One region of the Pseudomonas sp. J452 genome, then DNA from elsewhere that is predicted to be linked to it. Evidence: predicted binding sites of a transcription regulator. Region 1 holds the regulator's gene; each other region holds the start of a gene.

Evidence for each region. The regulator sigma-54, encoded in region 1, starts transcription at its own class of promoters, with help from an activator protein. The targets are predictions, from matches to a motif close to ANTGGCATNNANNTTGCTNT.
Region 2: the regulator sigma-54 is predicted to act here: its motif matches at 1,967-1,986, upstream of LRS11_RS21020 (ammonium transporter).
Region 3: the regulator sigma-54 is predicted to act here: its motif matches at 998-1,017, upstream of LRS11_RS18445 (CmpA/NrtA family ABC transporter substrate-binding protein).
Region 4: the regulator sigma-54 is predicted to act here: its motif matches at 1,344-1,363, upstream of flhA (flagellar biosynthesis protein FlhA).

The regions. Positions count from the first base shown of each region.
Region 1 covers NZ_CP088294.1:2,298,443-2,302,724, forward strand. The annotation lists gene pmbA (metalloprotease PmbA) at 1-94, shown strand, start outside; gene LRS11_RS10325 (HPr family phosphocarrier protein) at 145-417, opposite strand; gene rapZ (RNase adapter RapZ) at 432-1,289, opposite strand; gene ptsN (PTS IIA-like nitrogen regulatory protein PtsN) at 1,309-1,773, opposite strand; gene hpf (ribosome hibernation-promoting factor, HPF/YfiA family) at 1,786-2,094, opposite strand; gene LRS11_RS10345 (RNA polymerase factor sigma-54) at 2,294-3,790, opposite strand; gene lptB (LPS export ABC transporter ATP-binding protein) at 3,937-4,282, opposite strand, start outside.
Region 2 covers NZ_CP088294.1:4,579,892-4,584,173, forward strand. The annotation lists gene LRS11_RS21000 (PilZ domain-containing protein) at 1-124, shown strand, start outside; gene LRS11_RS21005 (hypothetical protein) at 237-629, shown strand; gene LRS11_RS21010 (hypothetical protein) at 688-885, opposite strand; gene LRS11_RS21015 (hypothetical protein) at 1,315-1,602, shown strand; gene LRS11_RS21020 (ammonium transporter) at 2,104-3,474, shown strand; gene LRS11_RS21025 (hypothetical protein) at 3,715-3,885, shown strand; gene LRS11_RS21030 (EAL domain-containing protein) at 4,208-4,282, shown strand, end outside.
Region 3 covers NZ_CP088294.1:4,063,385-4,067,666, forward strand. The annotation lists gene LRS11_RS18435 (bacterioferritin-associated ferredoxin) at 88-306, shown strand; gene LRS11_RS18440 (YgdI/YgdR family lipoprotein) at 445-654, shown strand; gene LRS11_RS18445 (CmpA/NrtA family ABC transporter substrate-binding protein) at 1,140-2,354, shown strand; gene LRS11_RS18450 (ANTAR domain-containing response regulator) at 2,376-2,954, shown strand; gene LRS11_RS18455 (pyridoxal-dependent decarboxylase) at 3,134-4,282, shown strand, end outside.
Region 4 covers NZ_CP088294.1:3,374,477-3,378,758, forward strand. The annotation lists gene flhB (flagellar biosynthesis protein FlhB) at 1-338, shown strand, start outside; gene LRS11_RS15345 (hypothetical protein) at 470-1,276, shown strand; gene flhA (flagellar biosynthesis protein FlhA) at 1,425-3,548, shown strand; gene flhF (flagellar biosynthesis protein FlhF) at 3,561-4,282, shown strand, end outside.

The sequences.
Region 1 (4,282 bases):
CCAGATAGTCGCGGTCGGTAATGACCTGGAGCTGCGCGGCAATATCCGCACCGGCTCGGTACTGATCGAGAAGATGACCGTCGCTGGTAGCTGAGTCGGCAGGATGAAAAAAGGGGCCGGAAGGCCCCTTTTTTGCGGTGCGGCTTATTCGCCTTCGTCGAACTTGTTGTTGATCAGTTCGATCAGGGCGTTCAGCGCGTCGTCATCCTGTTCGCCTTCGCACTGCAGGTACAGGTTGGTGCCCTTGCCGGCCGCCAGCATCATCACGGCCATGATGCTCTTGCCGTCGATCAGGCTCTCGGCACTGCGGCCGACCCGCACCTGGCAAGGAAAGCGCGTCGCCACGCCGACGAACTTGGCCGCCGCACGGGCATGCAGGCCGAGTTTGTTGATGATGGTGATTTCGCAGGCAGGCATTGCGTGGGCAGTCCTTAACCCAGGTCGCGGTGGCGGACCTGGACATTCTTCAAGGTGGGTTTGAGGGCTTCGCCCAGGCGATTGGCCAGGTACACGGAGCGATGGTGGCCGCCGGTGCAGCCAATGGCGATGGTCACATAGGCGCGGTTGCTGGCAGCGAAACGCGGTAGCCACTTGTGCAGGTAGGCATGGATGTCCTGGTACATCTCCTCGACATCCGGCTGTGCGGCCAGGTACTCGGCAACCGGTGCCTGCAGGCCGGACATCTCGCGCAGGTCAGGCTTCCAGTAGGGATTGGGCAGGCAGCGTACGTCGAACACCAGGTCGGCATCCACCGGCATGCCACGCTTGAAACCGAAGGACTCGATCAGGAAAGCGGTACCCGGCTCGGGCTTGTTCAGCAGGCGCAGCTTGAGGGTGTCGCGCAACTGGTAAAGATTGAGGTGGGTGGTATCGATCTTCAGGTCGGCCAGATCGGTGATCGGGCTGAGCAGGGCCTCCTCGTCGCGAATGGCTTCGGCCAGGGCGCGGGTCTCGTTGGTCAGCGGGTGACGCCGGCGGGTCTCGGAGAAGCGCTTGAGCAGGGTTTCCTCGTCGGCATCCAGGTACAGCACGTCGCAGAGGATGTGGCGGGCGCGGACTTCGGCGAGCAGTTCGGGAAAGCGCTTGAGCTGGCTGGGCAGGTTGCGGGCGTCGATGGAGACGGCGACCAGCGGGTGCAACAGTTCGGTTTCCAGCAGCGCACGCTCGGCCAGCTCGGGCAACAGGCCGGCCGGCAGGTTGTCGATGCAGTAGAAACCGTTGTCCTCCAGTACATCGAGAGCAGTGCTCTTGCCCGAGCCGGAGCGGCCGCTGACGATGATCAGGCGCATCACACTGTCCTACCCTGGCCTACTGGCCGTTCTGCACGTCGACGACTACCTGGTAGAGGCTTTCACTGCTTTGCGCCTGGCGCAGGCGCTCGCGCACATCGGCGCGGTCGAGCATGCTGGCGATCTGCCGGAGCAGCTCCAGGTGCTCGTCGGTCGCCGCTTCCGGTACCAGCAGGACGAACAGCAGGTCCACCGGGGCGCCGTCGATGGCGTCGAAATCCACTGCCGCATCCAGGCGCAGCACGGCGCTGATCGGCGCTGCGCAGCCGGGCAGGCGGCAGTGAGGAATGGCGATGCCGTTGCCGAACCCGGTGGAACCGAGTTTTTCACGGGCAATCAGGCTTTCAAAAATGTCCTGGCCATCCAGGTCGGGCAATTCGCGCGCGACCAGGTTGGCAATTTGTTCCAGAACGCGTTTTTTGCTGCCGCCGGACACGTTCACCAGGGAACGGCCGGCGGTCAGGATATTTTCAAGTCGGATCATGTGTGGGGGATATCAGCGGGCTGTCGCGCCTTGCAGGCGGTTGAGCTGCTTTTCCTTGTGTTTGATCAGTTGGCGGTCAAGTTTGTCGGCGAGCAGATCGATCGCCGCATACATGTCTTCGTGCTCTGCGTTGGCGACGACTTCACCGCCGGCAATGTGCAGGGTGGCTTCGATTTTCTGCTTGAGTTTCTCGACCTCCATGATCACCTGCACATTGGTGATCTTGTCGAAATGGCGCTCCAGTCGGCCGAGTTTCTCGCCGATGTAGTCGCGCAGGGCGTCGGTCACATCCAGTTGGTGTCCACTGATGTTGACTTGCATACCGCTTCTCCTTGTTGCCGTGTGTAAGAGACAGGCTAGCGGGCCTGCCACCGTAACACTTTGGCTTGAGAAGGCTTTTGCAGAACTGTCCTGTGCTTCCCCCTCGGGGCAGGGCGCCTGGCGCGCATGCAGTTTTGCAAAAGCCTTCCCTCAGTGCCGCATCACATCAGTCGCTGGCGCATGCATCAGGCACTGCGCGCTACATCAACCGCTTGCGTTCGCTCGAAGGCGCTATCCCGAGGGATTCGCGGTATTTGGCGACGGTGCGACGGGCTACCTGAATGCCCTGTTCTTCCAGTAAACCAGCGATCTTGCTGTCACTCAACGGCTTTTTCGCGTTTTCCGCTGCGACCAGTTTTTTGATGATGGCGCGGATCGCCGTCGACGAGCATTCGCCGCCTTCCGAGGTGCTAACGTGGCTGGAGAAGAAGTATTTCAGCTCGTAAATGCCACGCGGGGTGTGCATGAATTTCTGCGTGGTGACCCGCGAAATGGTCGATTCGTGCATGCCCACCGCTTCGGCGATGTCATGCAGGACCAGCGGCTTCATCGCCTCGTCGCCGTATTCGAGGAAGCCGCGCTGGTGCTCGACGATCTGCGTGGCGACCTTCATCAGCGTCTCGTTGCGGCTCTGCAGGCTCTTGATGAACCAGCGCGCTTCCTGCAACTGGTTGCGCATGAAGGTGTTGTCGGCGCTGGAGTCGGCGCGTTTGACGAAGCCTGCGTACTGGGCGTTGACGCGCAGGCGCGGCACCGCCTCCTGGTTCAGCTCCACCAGCCAGCGTTCGTTATGCTTGCGTACCAGGACGTCGGGGATCACGTATTCCGGCTCGCTGGCTTCGATCTGTGAGCCGGGGCGCGGGTTGAGGCTCTGGATCAGCTCGATGATCTGGCGCAGCTCGTCTTCCTTGAGCTTCATGCGCCGCATCAGCTGGCTGTAGTCGCGGCTGCCGAGCAGGTCGAGGTGGTCGCCGGCCAGGCGCTGGGCCTCGCTCAGCCAGGGCGTGCTGGCCGGCAGCTGGCGCAGTTGCAGAAGCAGGCATTCGCGCAGGTCGCGGGCGCCGACGCCGGCTGGGTCGAAGTTCTGGATGCGGTGCAGCACGGCTTCGACTTCGTCGAGCTCGACGTCCATTTCCGGGTCGAAGGCCTCGACGATTTCCTCGAGCGACTCTTCCAGGTAGCCCTGATTGTTGATGCAGTCGATCAGGGTTACGGCGATCAGGCGGTCGGTGTCCGACATCGGCGCCAGGTTGAGCTGCCAGAGCAAATGGGTCTGCAGGCTTTCGCCGGCCGAGGTACGGGTGGTGAAGTCCCACTCGTCATCGTCATTGCTCGGCAGGCTGCTGGCGCTGGTCTGGTAGACATCTTCCCAGGCGGTATCGACCGGCAGTTCGTTGGGAATGCGTTCGTTCCACTCGCCGTCCTCGATGGAGTCGGCGGGGGTGCTGTTGGTTTCCTGGTAGGTGTCCTGCTGCTGTTTGGACTGGGCGTTCTGCTCTTCGCCGTCGGCCAGCGGATCGCTGTTGTCGAAGTCTTCGCCTTCTTCCTGGCGCTCCAGCATGGGGTTGGATTCCAGGGCTTCCTGGATTTCCTGTTGCAGGTCCAGGGTGGAAAGCTGGAGTAGGCGAATGGCTTGTTGCAGCTGCGGCGTCATCGTCAGCTGCTGGCCCATCTTGAGGACTAGCGAAGGTTTCATGGCAGGAAGCTTTGCACCTTATTTGCCGGCGCAATTGCGCCATTCACTACAGGGCGCCGGGGCGCCGCCAATAAGCAAATTATATGCCCGAAACTGGCGATCTTGCCTAGGCTTGACAACGTCCCTGTAGTGAAGCAGTGCCTGCGTCAGAGGCGGAACTCGTGCCCGAGGTAGACTTCTTTCACCAGTTGGTTGGCCAGGATGCTTTCGGCATCGCCTTCGGCGATCAGCTGGCCGTCATTGACAATGTAGGCGGTCTCGCAGATGTCGAGGGTCTCGCGCACGTTGTGGTCGGTGATCAGCACACCAATGCCCTTGGCCTTGAGGTGGTAAATGATCTGCTTGATATCGCCGACCGAGATCGGGTCGACACCGGCGAAGGGTTCATCCAACAGAATGAATTTCGGCTCGGTGGCCAGGGCGCGGGCGATTTCCACGCGGCGGCGTTCACCACCGGACAGGCTCATGCCGAGGTTGTCGCGGATGTGGTTG
Region 2 (4,282 bases), 2.3 Mb from region 1:
GTTCGTCGAAGGCGAGAATCTCTGGCTGCAGCTGGCCAATGTAAACAATCAGGCCGTGGTGCAATTGCCGGCAGCGAACCTGACTACTCCGTCAGTGGTACGCCACCCGCTGCGCCTGGCCTGAAACTGCGAGCAAGGTCACAGCCATCGGCGCCAGAGCGCACAGTTTCACGGTTCCGCACGCCCCTATAATCGCTCCACTCCAACACCTAAAAGAGCAAAGCGGAGCCCGCCTAATGTCCCAAGCCCACGACAAGCTGATCGGCCCAGTACCTTCCAGCATCGTCAACAGCGCCCGTACCAGTGTCACCCCGTACGAAGGCCGCGTGGCAGAGTTCAACGTGGCCGTGTGGCTGCAACTGCCAGGGCTGGCCAACCTGCCGGTATCGCTGATCGTCAGCTACCACGATGGCAGCCAGCAGCGCGAGGTCGCGGTAGACCATGGCAAGGTCAATGTGCACAACAAGGTCATGCTGTCCGGCGTGGCTCGTCTGCCGGTGAAACAGAAGATCGAGAACATGCAGGTACGCCTGCGCTCTGCCGTAACGGCCAAGACCCTGGTGGTCGAAGAACTGTTCGTGCAGGCGGTTGAACTGCTCAACAGCGATACCCGCCAAGCCACCGCCTGAACCGCCCTAGCTGCCCACTCCGCCCCCGCGCCCAGACGCGGGGTTTTCATTTTGCGGGTCAGGCACTCTCCACATTGCGTTCGACGGCTTCGAGCTCCTGGCCTGCCGCTTCCTCGGCAGCAACCTGGCGGGCCAAGGGCGCCAGCGATTGTGGCCAACGCGCAAAGCGCAAGCCGGTGATGCGGTTGAGGCGCTCCAATGCCCCTTCCGCATCGCGCTCGCGCAGATGAATCACTTTAGGTTCAGCACTGTTCATGACATCCGATTTCCCTGAGCAGCCAGAAGTTACTGGCAGTCTGCCAGCAAGTACCTGATAGATAGCCAGAAGCATGCCAGCGCTGCAAGCCCGCAGAATGCGGGCTTGCGAAGAAATACTGCCAATACCGAAACCAGCACTACGCCCTAAACTGACTTTTTTTGTCACCTGAAGAACAAGGCTTCTGGCCCGCCCCGGACTGAGCGAACGCAGTACGGCCATGACCCGCCCCTCCGTAAGCGCCCCGACACCTTTTTTATCTCGCCAGTTCCCCTGGCTTTGTGATATTTCTCAATCGTTTAGCTGACCTGGCCAACCAGGGTGCAACGCAGTCACCACACACAACGAACTGCGCCACGGCTGAACCATTGCAAAAGGGGATGGCGGGCCACGGCACGCCAGAAACAGACAAGCCAACCGGGGACCCTCATGAACAGGCTTGTGCTGCTAATCGTTGTGCTGGCGCTTGCCGGCTGCTCTGCCACTGCCAAGACCTATGAGAAGAAGGGACGCAAAGGCCTGCATATCAATTGCTCCGGACTGACCTCAGACTGGGAGCAGTGCGAGAAGAAAGCCACCATCGCCTGCGGCCGCAAAGGCTACAAGGTCATGGCCAAAGCCGGCAGTGAAAGCGGTGAAGATGATCCTGCGGATTTCGTCTTCGGCCTCAACCCGGCCGGGTTCTCCAGTCGCACCATGATCGTGCTGTGCAAGTAGCCGATCACTGAGTATCACCGCCCCACGCACCCACCTGCTCTGCCCCTGTGGCTAGCCGCAGGACTGTCTACGCCGACCTGCCCTTGAACCCGGCACAGGCTGCTGGAGCATGACAGGCACGCCACCCACCCGCGCCTCGCAACGCCCATATCCAGATCGAGCGCCGTCGCTGCGGCTACCAAACGACTGCAACTAGCGCCCCCTGCTCTCTGCGAAGGCCCCCTCCTCATCCCCCTTCGAGAAGCAGACGGCTATCCGACCCAATATCTGGCGTGCGCCGCAGATGCTGAACAGAAACGGGGCGAATTTCTCGCCAACGCGTCATAAGAATCGCGAAAGCACCGGACTAGAGCCTTGCAAGACGAGTGGCACAAGCCTTGCTCTTTGGTCAAAGGCGCTTATTCATAACCCACGATAACTATACGAACCGCCTGGCTACGCCCTACCTCTCGATCTGCCGAACAGAACCTACTTCTAAAAATTGCAGCGAGGATTCAGCACATGGAACAGGCCACCCCAACCCTGGAGGAGCTGCACCAGCTCATCCGGATGTCCGACACCATCAATATGGAAATCTTCTATTGGTGGTGTATCGCCCTGATGGTCGTCATCCACGCCGGCTTCCTCTCCTACGAAATCGGCGCCTCGCGCCTGAAGAACGTGCTGACCGCCGGGGTGAAGAACATCCTCGCCTTCGCCTTCATCGTGCCGACCTTTTTCTTCTTCGGCTGGTGGATCTACAACGGCTTCGCCACCGGCATCGTGCCGAATCTGGAAGGCGCCGCCGCCAGCCTGCCGTGGAGCGGCAGCATGGGGCCGAACATCAAGGACAACGCCACCGGCATCTTCTGGGCGGCCTTCGCCCTGTTCGCTGCCACCACGGCCTCGATCATGTCCGGCGCGCTGATCGAGCGCACCCGCATGAGCGCCTTCATCATCCTCGCCATTATCCTCGGCTCCGGCGTGTGGATTCTCGGCGCGGCCTGGAGCTGGCACCCGGCCGGCTGGCTGACCACCGAGTGGGGTTTCCATGACGTTGGTGCGGCCGGTTGCGTGCACACCATCGCCGGCTTCTTCACCCTCGGCGTGCTGATCAACGTCGGCGCCCGTATCGGTCGCTTCAATGCCGATGGCAGCGCCAACGAAATCGTCGGCCACAGCATGCCGATGAGCGTGATCGGCCTGATGCTGGTGATCGTCGGTTTCTTCGGCTTCCTCGGCGGCTGCATCATCTACAACATCGGCGGCCAGTGGACCAACATCTACGGCCAGCCGACCACCCTCTCCGCCTTCGCCTTCAACACCCTGATGGGTTTTGCCGGCGGCCTGATCGGTGCCTACCTGACTACCCGCGAGCCGTTCTGGATGATGTCCGGCGGGCTGATCGGCATCATCTCCGTGGCCCCTGGCCTGGACGTCTACTACCCACCGTTCGCCTACGTGATCGGCATGGGCGTGGCCGCTGCCGCGCCGCTGGTGCAGAAGTTCCTGGTCAAGCGCGGCATCGATGACGCCGTGGGTGCCTTCGCCGTACACGGCTTCGGTGGTTTCGCCGGCATCGTGATCAGCGGCATCTTCATCGCCGGCTACCCGAACATGGGGGAAGGCGTACCACCGGTGAACTTCCTCGGTCAGGCCGGTGGCGCCGTGGTGCTGGCCCTGCTGGGCTTCATCCCGGGCTACCTGATCTCTCTGCTGCTGAAGAAGCTGGGGGTCCTGCGCGTTCCGGCACATGCAGAAGAACGCGGCCTGGATCTGGTCGAAGTACCGGCCAAGGCCTACCCGGAATGGGCGCTGACCGGCGCCAGTGTCACCGTCACCAGCGCGCCTGTAGCCAGCGAAGTCGCTGTCGGTGAAGCCAAAACCGCCTAGGACCTTTTGATCGTCGGCCATGCTGCGTTGAAGTTGGGCTCGGCAAGCCGCTTGCGGCTAACGCGCTTTAGCGCGGCCCGAAGGGCGAGTGAAACGAGTACTGCTCATTTACAGCTCGTAAACTCCGCGCCCTCGCCCAACTTCGCCTTGCCTGGCTCTAGCTCAAAAAGATCCTGAACAAGCATCAAGCAACAACGCCGCGCGCGGCATAAGCCGCGCGCTCTACCTGGGAGAAACACCATGAGCAGTCCGATTAGCAGCTGGGAAGGTGCCAGCAGCGTTTTCACCTATGCCGACAAACCCGCCGTGATGGGCTTCATCCTGGCGGTAGCGGCGGCCCTGACGGTCTTCGCCATCTGGGCCACCGTGCGCCACGAGAAGCACAGCTATAACAACCCGATGACCAAATGAAGGGGGCGGGCCGCCACCTGCGGGTGACGGCCCGGCAGCCCTGCTGATCATCCAGGCCCATCCGCACAGCACTGGCGACTAGCTGCAACAGCTCGCCGAAAGCCTCAAGACCGCCTTGCAGCACTAATGCAGCGACCTGCCATACGTCGCGGCAACCTGCCTCATAGCCTGCTGCGCTGCCACGGGATAACAAACGAGCCAAAGCCGGCGTTTCGACCTATCGTTGCTCTATCTTCAACGGATCGAAGTCATTGCGCCCATGCAGTACCGTCCCTGGCCCCTTCTTCTGCTTATTTGTAGCGTTTTGCTTGCCAGCCCCGCGGTGGCGGAGCAGCGCAACATCAAGGTCGGCGTGTATGCCAACGAGCCGAAGATCATGCTCGGCCGAGATGGCCAG
Region 3 (4,282 bases), 1.8 Mb from region 1:
GAAAAGCTAACGCAAAGTTTTGACAAGCATTCTCATTAACATTAGTATCCCCTGCCAACAGCAACCCATTCTCATCCGAGCCTGCCCATGTACGTTTGCCTCTGCCAAGGTGTTACCGACGGTCAAATCCGCGATGCCATCTATGAAGGCTGCTGCAGCTACCGCGACGTTCGCGAAACCCTGGGCGTTGCCAGCCAGTGCGGCAAATGTGCCTGCCTGGCCAAGCAGGTGGTGCGCGAGACCCTGAGCGAAGTGCAGAGCAGCCAGGCTGGCCTCGCCTACCCGGCCAGCTTCGTCGCCGCCTGAGTCCTTGCTCCCGGTCAAACAAAGGATGCTTCGGCATCCTTTTTTATTGCCTCCACTTGCAGCCAGCATTGCTCAGCCAGTAGCGTAAAGCCCGAGCCGTTATTGCGGTTTTACTGCTGACACACTGGGAGTTGTTCGATGAAACACTGGATTCTGATTCTGTTCTGCGCAGTTGGCCTGGCTGGTTGCTCCAGCGAATACATCATCACCACCACCGACGGACAGATGCTCACCAGCGATGGCAAACCGGAACTGGACCGCGACACCGGCATGCTCGAATTCGAAGACAGCGAAGGCCGCAAGCAGCAGATTCCGCAGGATCATGTGAAGCAGATGATGGAACGTTAAGAACCTGCCTACGATCTCTTGATCGTCGGCCATGCTGCGTTGCAACGCAGTAACAGCCGCAGGTTGGTCAATTGGGCTCGGAAAGCCGCTTGCGGCTAACGCGCTTCAGCGCGGCCCGAAGGGCGAGTGCAACGAGTACTGCTCATTTACAACTCGTAAACTCCGCGCCCTCGCCCAATTGATTCGCTGGCGCTTACCCTTCGGGCCAGCCTGCGGCTGTTACTCCCGGTGGTCGTTGCGCCTTGCCTGGCTCTAGCTCAAAAGATCTTAGGCAGCTTCTACCCCACCCCACTGCCCCACCAAACCCCGCTCCGGCGGGGTTTTGTTTTTCTGCCGCGCTACTGCTGGCATATCGCTTGCTAGAACGAAACCAGCAGAACTTTCTCCAACGGCGGAGTCAGTTCATAGACAATGGCGTCGTTTCTGGTTACCACCCCGTGGTAGCTGGGGCGACGCCTTTTTTGTTCAACGGCGGAACAACGTACATGAGCGAAATCGAAAGCACCCGTAACGACAGCCTGGCCTGGGTCGCAGGCTCCGATGCACCGGAAAAGAGCGTGCTGGATCTGGGCTTCATGGCCCTGACCGACTCCGCCTCGCTGATCGTCGCAGCCACTCAGGGCTTCGCCCAGCCTTATGGATTGACCCTCAACCTGCAGCGCCAGGCCTCCTGGGCCACCCTGCGCGACAAGCTGCTGTCCGGCGAACTGGACGCCGCTCAGGCGCTGTACGGCCAGGTCTACGGCATTCACCTGGGCCTCAGCGGCCCGGCCACCGACATGGCCATCCTCATGGGCCTGTGCCAGAACGGCCAGGCGATCAACCTCTCCGAACCGCTCAAGCAGGCCGGCGTGACCAGTGCCGAGGCGCTGGCTACACGCGTGCGTCAAAGCGGTGCAAAACTGACCTTCGCCCAGACCTTCCCCACCGGCACCCATGCCATGTGGCTGAACTACTGGCTCGCCAGCCAGGGCATCCACCCCCTGGAAGACGTCAACAGCGTGGTGGTGCCGCCTTCGCAAATGGTCACCCACCTCAAGGCGTCGCGTATCGATGGCTTCTGTGCCGGCGGCCCCTGGGGCGCCCTGGCCGTGGACGAAGACCAGGGCTTCACCCTGGCCACCAGCCAGATGATCTGGGCCAACCACCCGGAAAAAGTGCTAGGCGTCACCCGTGAGTTCGTCGAGCAGTACCCCAACACCGCCCGCGCCCTGACCATGGCGGTCCTGGAAGCCAGCCGTTTCATCGATGAGAATGAAGAGAACAAACGCAGCACCGCGCAACTGATCAGCAGCAGCGAATACGTCGACGCGCCGCTGTCGGCCATCGAGCCGCGCTTCCTTGGCCAGTATCAAGACGGTCTAGGTCATGCCTGGCTGGACGCCCATCCGCTGCGTTTCTTCGCCGAAGGTGAAGTGACCATGCCCTGGCTGTCCGATGGCATGTGGTTCATGACCCAGTTCCGCCGCTGGGGCCTGCTCAAGGACGACCCGGACTACCTGGGTGTCGCCCGACAGATCCACCAGCTCGATCTCTACCGCCAGGCTGCCGAAGCGCTGGGCATCGCCGTACCCAACAACCCGATGCGCAGGGCCACGCTGCTCGATGGCAAGGTCTGGGATGGCAGCGATCCGGCCGCCTACGCCAGCAGCTTTGCCATTCACGCGCGCAGCGGCCTTGCCGCGCCCATCGCCCTGTAACACTGCGAGACGAACGCCAACATGCTACGAATTCTGCTGATCAACGACACCCCGAAGAAGGTCGGACGCCTGAAGAGCGCACTGATCGAGGCGGGCTTCGAGGTCATCGACGAGTCGGGGCTGACCATCGACCTGCCCGAGCGCGTCGAGGCCGTACGCCCCGACGTGGTACTGATCGATACCGAGTCTCCCGGCCGCGACGTGATGGAACAGGTGGTTCTCGTCACCCGCGACCAGCCACGCCCGATCGTCATGTTCACCGACGAGCACGACCCCAGCGTGATGCGCCAGGCCATCCAGTCCGGCGTCAGCGCCTACATCGTCGAAGGCATCCATGCCCAGCGCCTGCAACCGATCCTCGACGTGGCCATGGCCCGCTTCGAGAGCGACCAGGCCCTGCGCGCGCAACTGGTGGCGCGTGACGAGCAACTGGCCGAACGCAAGCGCATCGAACTGGCCAAGGGCCTGCTGATGAAGATGAAGAGCTGCAACGAGGAAGACGCCTACACCCTGATGCGTCGCCAGGCCATGAGCCGTCAGCAGAAGCTGATCCAGGTGGCCGAACAGATCATCGCCATGCACGATATGCTGGGTAACTGACTCAAGCAGCGGCGCCCGGCCCACGGGCGCCATAACTGTACCGGTCAATCTTGCCCTGTTACCCCATCCGTACCGAAGCAGCCGTCAACTGTACGGCTCACTTCCCCTAACTGTGTATCTGCGCTGGCAAGCCGCGACTGGCTAAGGTGAAGGCATCCCCGCCCACCGCCGAGAACGCCATGCCCACCAGCCACGAAGAACGCCAGCTACTGGCCGAAGCGGATCGCCGCGCCCTCGACTATTTCGATGGCATCGACAACCGTCCGGTCTTCCCCTCGCCCGCCGCCATCGCTGCCCTGAAGGCCTTCGAGCAGCAGCTGCCCGAACAGGGCCTGAATGATCAGGAGGTGCTGCGCCAGCTGGACGAAATCGGCTCACCGGCCACCGTGGCCAGCAACGGCCCGCGCTACTTCGGCTTCGTCATCGGCGCCACCCTGCCCGCTGCCGCCGCCGCAGAACGCATGGTGCTGGCCTGGGACCAGTGCGCTTCCTCCTTCGACAATGCCCCGGTCGCCGATGTGCTGGAGCGCACCGCCGGACGCTGGGTGCTGGAAGCCCTCGACCTGCCCCGCAGCAGCGCCGTCGGTTTCGGCACCAGCGCCACCGCCTGCACCCTGGCCAGCCTGTCGGCCGCCCGCCGCGCGCTGCTGGCGCGCAAGGGCTGGGACTTCGATGGCGATGGCCTGATCGGTGCTCCGGAAGTGCGCGTAGTGGTCTCCGCCACTTGCCATATCACGGTGAAGAAGGCCCTGCGCATCCTCGGCTTCGGCATGAACCGGCTGATCGTCGCCCCCACCGACGCCCAGGGCCGCATCGACCCGGCGCAGCTGCCGGCCCTGGATGACCTGAGCATCCTCTGCCTGCAGGCCGGTGAGGTGAACACCGGCGAATTCGACCCCTTCGCCGAGCTGATCCCGCGGGCCAAAGCCGCCGGCGCCTGGGTGCATGTGGACGGCGCCTTCGGCCTGTGGGCCCGCGCCTCTTCATCCGCCCAGCTGAGCGCCGGCGTGGAACTGGCCGACAGCTGGACCTGCGACGGTCACAAGTGGCTGAATACCCCCTACGACGGCGCCATGGCCATCTGCCGCGATGCCGACGCCCTGGCCACGGCGATGAACAGCGACGCCGCCTATGCCAGTGCGAGTAAGGACGCGCAGAAAAACCTGACCCTGGAGTTCTCCCGTCGCGCCCGCGGCGTGCCGATCTGGGCAGCCCTGGCCAGCCTCGGCCGCGATGGCTTGCGCGCGCTGATCGACCGGCATATCCGCCAGGCCAGCCAGCTAGCCGAACGCCTGCGCGATGCCGGCTACCCCGTGCTCAACCGCGTG
Region 4 (4,282 bases), 1.1 Mb from region 1:
TGATCACCAACCCGACGCACTTCGCCGTGGCCCTCAAGTACGACCCGGCCAAGGGCAATGCGCCGGTGTTGCTGGCCAAGGGTGGCGACTTCCTGGCGCTGAAGATTCGCGAGATTGCCCAGGAACACAAGGTCACCCTGCTCGAATCGCCCGCCCTGGCGCGAGCGGTGTACTTCTCCACCGAAATCGATCATGAAATTCCCGCGGGCCTCTACCTGGCCGTGGCCCAGGTGCTGGCCTACGTCTACCAGCTCAAGCAGTTCCGCGCCGGCAAGGGCAAGCGCCCGGGGCCGCTGCCGGATCTGCCGATTCCGCCGGACCTGCGCCGCGACGAGTAGCGCGCTGTACGTTCGTCGCCTGCCGTTGACAGCTCTGTCGTGCGACCTACACCTGCTAGTAGGTCGGTGGCCTTGCCGTTGCCGTGGTACTGAACCTGAACGGAGTCAGATCACTCGCTACGGAGCATCCCATGGCCAGAATTGCCCTCACCAGCGCCCTGCGCGGCGAATACGAACACCTCTTCAACAGCTGTCAGATTCGCCCGGCCAAGGCCGGCGAGGTCGAAGCCCTGATCGATAAACTGAATGGCAACCGTCCGCGCTACCAGCGTGTAGGCCAGGCGCTGGGCATTCCCTGGGGTTTCATCGCGGTGGTGCACAACATGGAAAGCAGCCAAAGCTTCACCGGCCACCTGCACAACGGCGATCCGCTGACGGCGCGTACCGTGCAGGTACCCGCCGGGCGGCCGAAGAGCGGAAATCCGCCCTTTACCTGGGAGGAGAGCGCCGAAGATGCCCTGCTGCTGAAGAAGCTGGGCGCGATGACCGACTGGAGTCTGGCCGGTACGCTCTACCAGTTGGAGTTGTACAACGGCTTCGGCTACCGCCTGCACCACCCGCATGTGCTGAGCCCTTACCTGTGGGGCTATTGCAACCACTACAGCAGTGGCAAGTACGTGCAGGACGGCACCTGGTCAGATAGCGCGATTACCAAGCAGTGTGGCGCCGCTGTGTTGCTGCGGCGCATGGCCGAGCGCGGCCTGGTCGAGTTTGCCGATCAGCCTAAACCGGTGGTGGTGGCCTACTCGATGAGTGCGTCCGCCGATCCACTCGAGATGCAGCGGGTCGAGGCCCTGCAGGGTTGGCTGAATACCTACCCTGGAATCTTCGTCAAGGTCGACGGCATTCCCGGCAAACGCACCTCCGAGGCTTACCAGTTGGTGACGGGCGACTACCTGCCGGGCGATCCACGGGCGCGTCAGCGCATTGCCGCCTAGCCGCTGAACCGCCCTGCAGTCCGCAGGGCGGCCCTTGTTTCGCGGGCGCTGCAGGCTCGTCGAGCAAATTGGAATGCTTCTTGCCATAACTCCAGCACGGCGCGCTTTCGCGTCAAAAGATTGAATAGGCTGGGGAAAACAAGTGGCAGTGGATCGCGCGCAAATCATCGGTGACGTACGCACCAACCTGTCGGGGTTACGCCACGGCAATCTGGGCATCCCGCTGATGCTGCTGGTCATGCTTGCCATGGTCATGCTGCCGATCCCGCCGTTCCTGCTCGACGTGCTGTTTACCTTCAGTATTGCGCTGTCCATCGTGGTCCTGCTGGTGGCGATCTATTCCTTGCGCCCGCTGGATTTTGCCGTGTTCCCAACCGTGCTGCTGGCCGCGACGCTGCTGCGCCTGGCGCTCAACGTCGCCTCCACGCGGGTGGTGCTGCTGCACGGCCAGGACGGTCACGATGCCGCCGGTAAGGTGATCCAGGCCTTTGGTGAGGTGGTGATCGGCGGTAACTACGTGGTCGGTGCGGTGGTGTTCGCCATCCTCATGATCATCAACTTCGTGGTGGTCACCAAGGGTGCCGGGCGTATTTCCGAAGTGAGCGCACGCTTCACCCTGGATGCCATGCCCGGCAAGCAGATGGCCATCGACGCCGACCTCAACTCCGGCCTGATCGACCAGCCGGAAGCCAAGCGCCGGCGCACCGAGGTGTCCCAGGAAGCCGATTTCTATGGCTCGATGGACGGTGCCAGCAAGTTCGTCCGCGGCGACGCCATTGCCGGTCTGCTGATTCTGTTCATCAACCTGATCGGCGGTATCGCCATCGGCATGTTCCAGCACGACCTGGCCTTCGGCGAGGCGGGGCGCATCTACACCCTGCTGACCATCGGTGACGGCCTGGTGGCGCAGATTCCGTCGCTGCTGCTGTCCACCGCGGCGGCGATCATGGTTACCCGCGTGTCGACCTCGGAGGACATGGGCGCCCAGGTAAGCCGGCAGATGTTCGCCTCACCGCGCGCGCTGGCGGTTGCCGCGGCCATCATGATCGCCATGGGCCTGGTGCCGGGCATGCCGCATTTCTCCTTCATCAGCCTCGGCCTGATCGCTGCCGGCGCTGCCTACTGGATCGCCAACAAGCAGCGCAAGGGCAAGGAAGAAGAGGTCAAGGAAGTCCAGCGTCAGCAGGAACTGCTGCCGGCGCAGCGCTCCCAGGAAGTCAAGGAGCTAGGTTGGGATGACGTTACCCCGGTTGACATGGTCGGCCTGGAGGTAGGCTATCGCCTGATCCCGCTGGTCGATCGGGCCCAGGGTGGGCAATTGCTGGCGCGGATCAAGGGGGTGCGCAAGAAGCTCTCCCAGGAAATGGGCTTCCTGATGCCCTCGGTGCATATCCGCGACAACCTTGATCTGCTGCCCAATGCCTACCGCCTGACCCTGATGGGCGTCAGCGTGGCCGAAGCCGAGGTGTACCCGGAGCGCGAGTTGGCGATCAACCCGGGGCAGGTGTTCGGCACCCTCAATGGGATTGCCGCCAAGGACCCGGCATTCGGCCTGGAGGCGGTGTGGATCGACCCGACCCAGCGCGACCAGGCGCAATCGCTTGGCTACACGGTGGTCGACGCCAGCACCGTGGTTGCCACCCACCTTAACCAGGTGCTGCACAAGCACGCCCACGAACTGCTCGGTCATGAGGAAGTGCAGCAGCTGCTGCAGTTGCTGGCCAAGAGCTCGCCGAAGCTGGCCGAAGAGCTGGTGCCGGGCCTGGTGTCGCTGTCGACCCTGCTCAAGGTGCTGCAGGCTTTGCTGCAGGAACAGGTGCCGGTGCGCGACATCCGCACCATCGCCGAAGCCATCGCCAACGTGGCGCCAAAGAGTCAAGATCCCGCCGCGATGGTCGCCGCGGTGCGTGTCGCGCTGGCCCGCGCAATCGTGCAAAGCGTTGTGGGACTAGAGCCGGAGCTGCCTGTGATCACCCTGGAGCCCAGGTTGGAACAGATATTGCTCAATAGCCTGCAGAAGGCCGGTCAGGGCTCCGAGGATGGCATCCTCCTCGAACCTGGCATGGCTGAAAAGCTGCAACGCTCCCTGGTGGAAGCGGCGCAGCGCCAGGAAATGCTCGGCAAACCGGTGATCCTGCTGGTAGCCGGCCCGGTTCGGGCGATGCTCTCGCGGTTTGCGCGGCTCGCAGTACCCAGCATGCATGTCCTGGCTTATCAGGAAATACCGGATAACAAGCAGGTCACGATCGTTGCCACGGTCGGCCAGAACTGAGGGTTCTAAGCCATGCAAGTCAAACGCTTCTTCGCCGCCGATATGCGTCAAGCCATGAAACTGGTGCGCGATGAGCTGGGCGCCGACGCTGCCATCATCGGCAATCGTCGGGTGGCCGGCGGTGTCGAGCTGACTGCCGCGCTGGACTATCAGCTGCCGGCCGAGCCGGTGCGCCAGCCCAACGCGGCGTTGGAAGCCGAGCTGCGCAAGACCCAGGCGAAGATCGCCAATGCCCAGGCCGACCTGACCAGCCGGGCGGTTGCCGACGGACGCAAGGATCGCCAGCTGTTCGCCAACGAATCGATCATCGCCCCGGAGCTGCCGGCCTCGCTGGTCAAACCGCAGCGTCCGGCAACCCCGCAAGCTGCTCCGGTTGCCGTTCGCCCGACAGCCGACCAGGGCGCCATCGATGCCATGCGCTTCGAGCTGCATGGTCTGCGTGAACTGATCGAAGTACAGCTGGGCTCGATTGCCTGGGGCCAGTTGCAGACCCGTAAGCCGCAGCAGGCCAACCTGTGGCGTCGCTTGCAGCGCATGGGCCTGTCCGCAGAAATTTCCAAGGCGCTGCTGGAACGTGTCGGCAAAGTGGCTGAGCCGCGCCAGGCCTGGCGCATGCTGTTGGCGCACCTGGCTCACGCGATCAAGACGCCGAAAGTCGAGCCGTTGGAGGAGGGTGGGGTGATCGCCCTGGTCGGTCCGGCCGGCATGGGCAAGACCACCACCCTGGCCAAGCT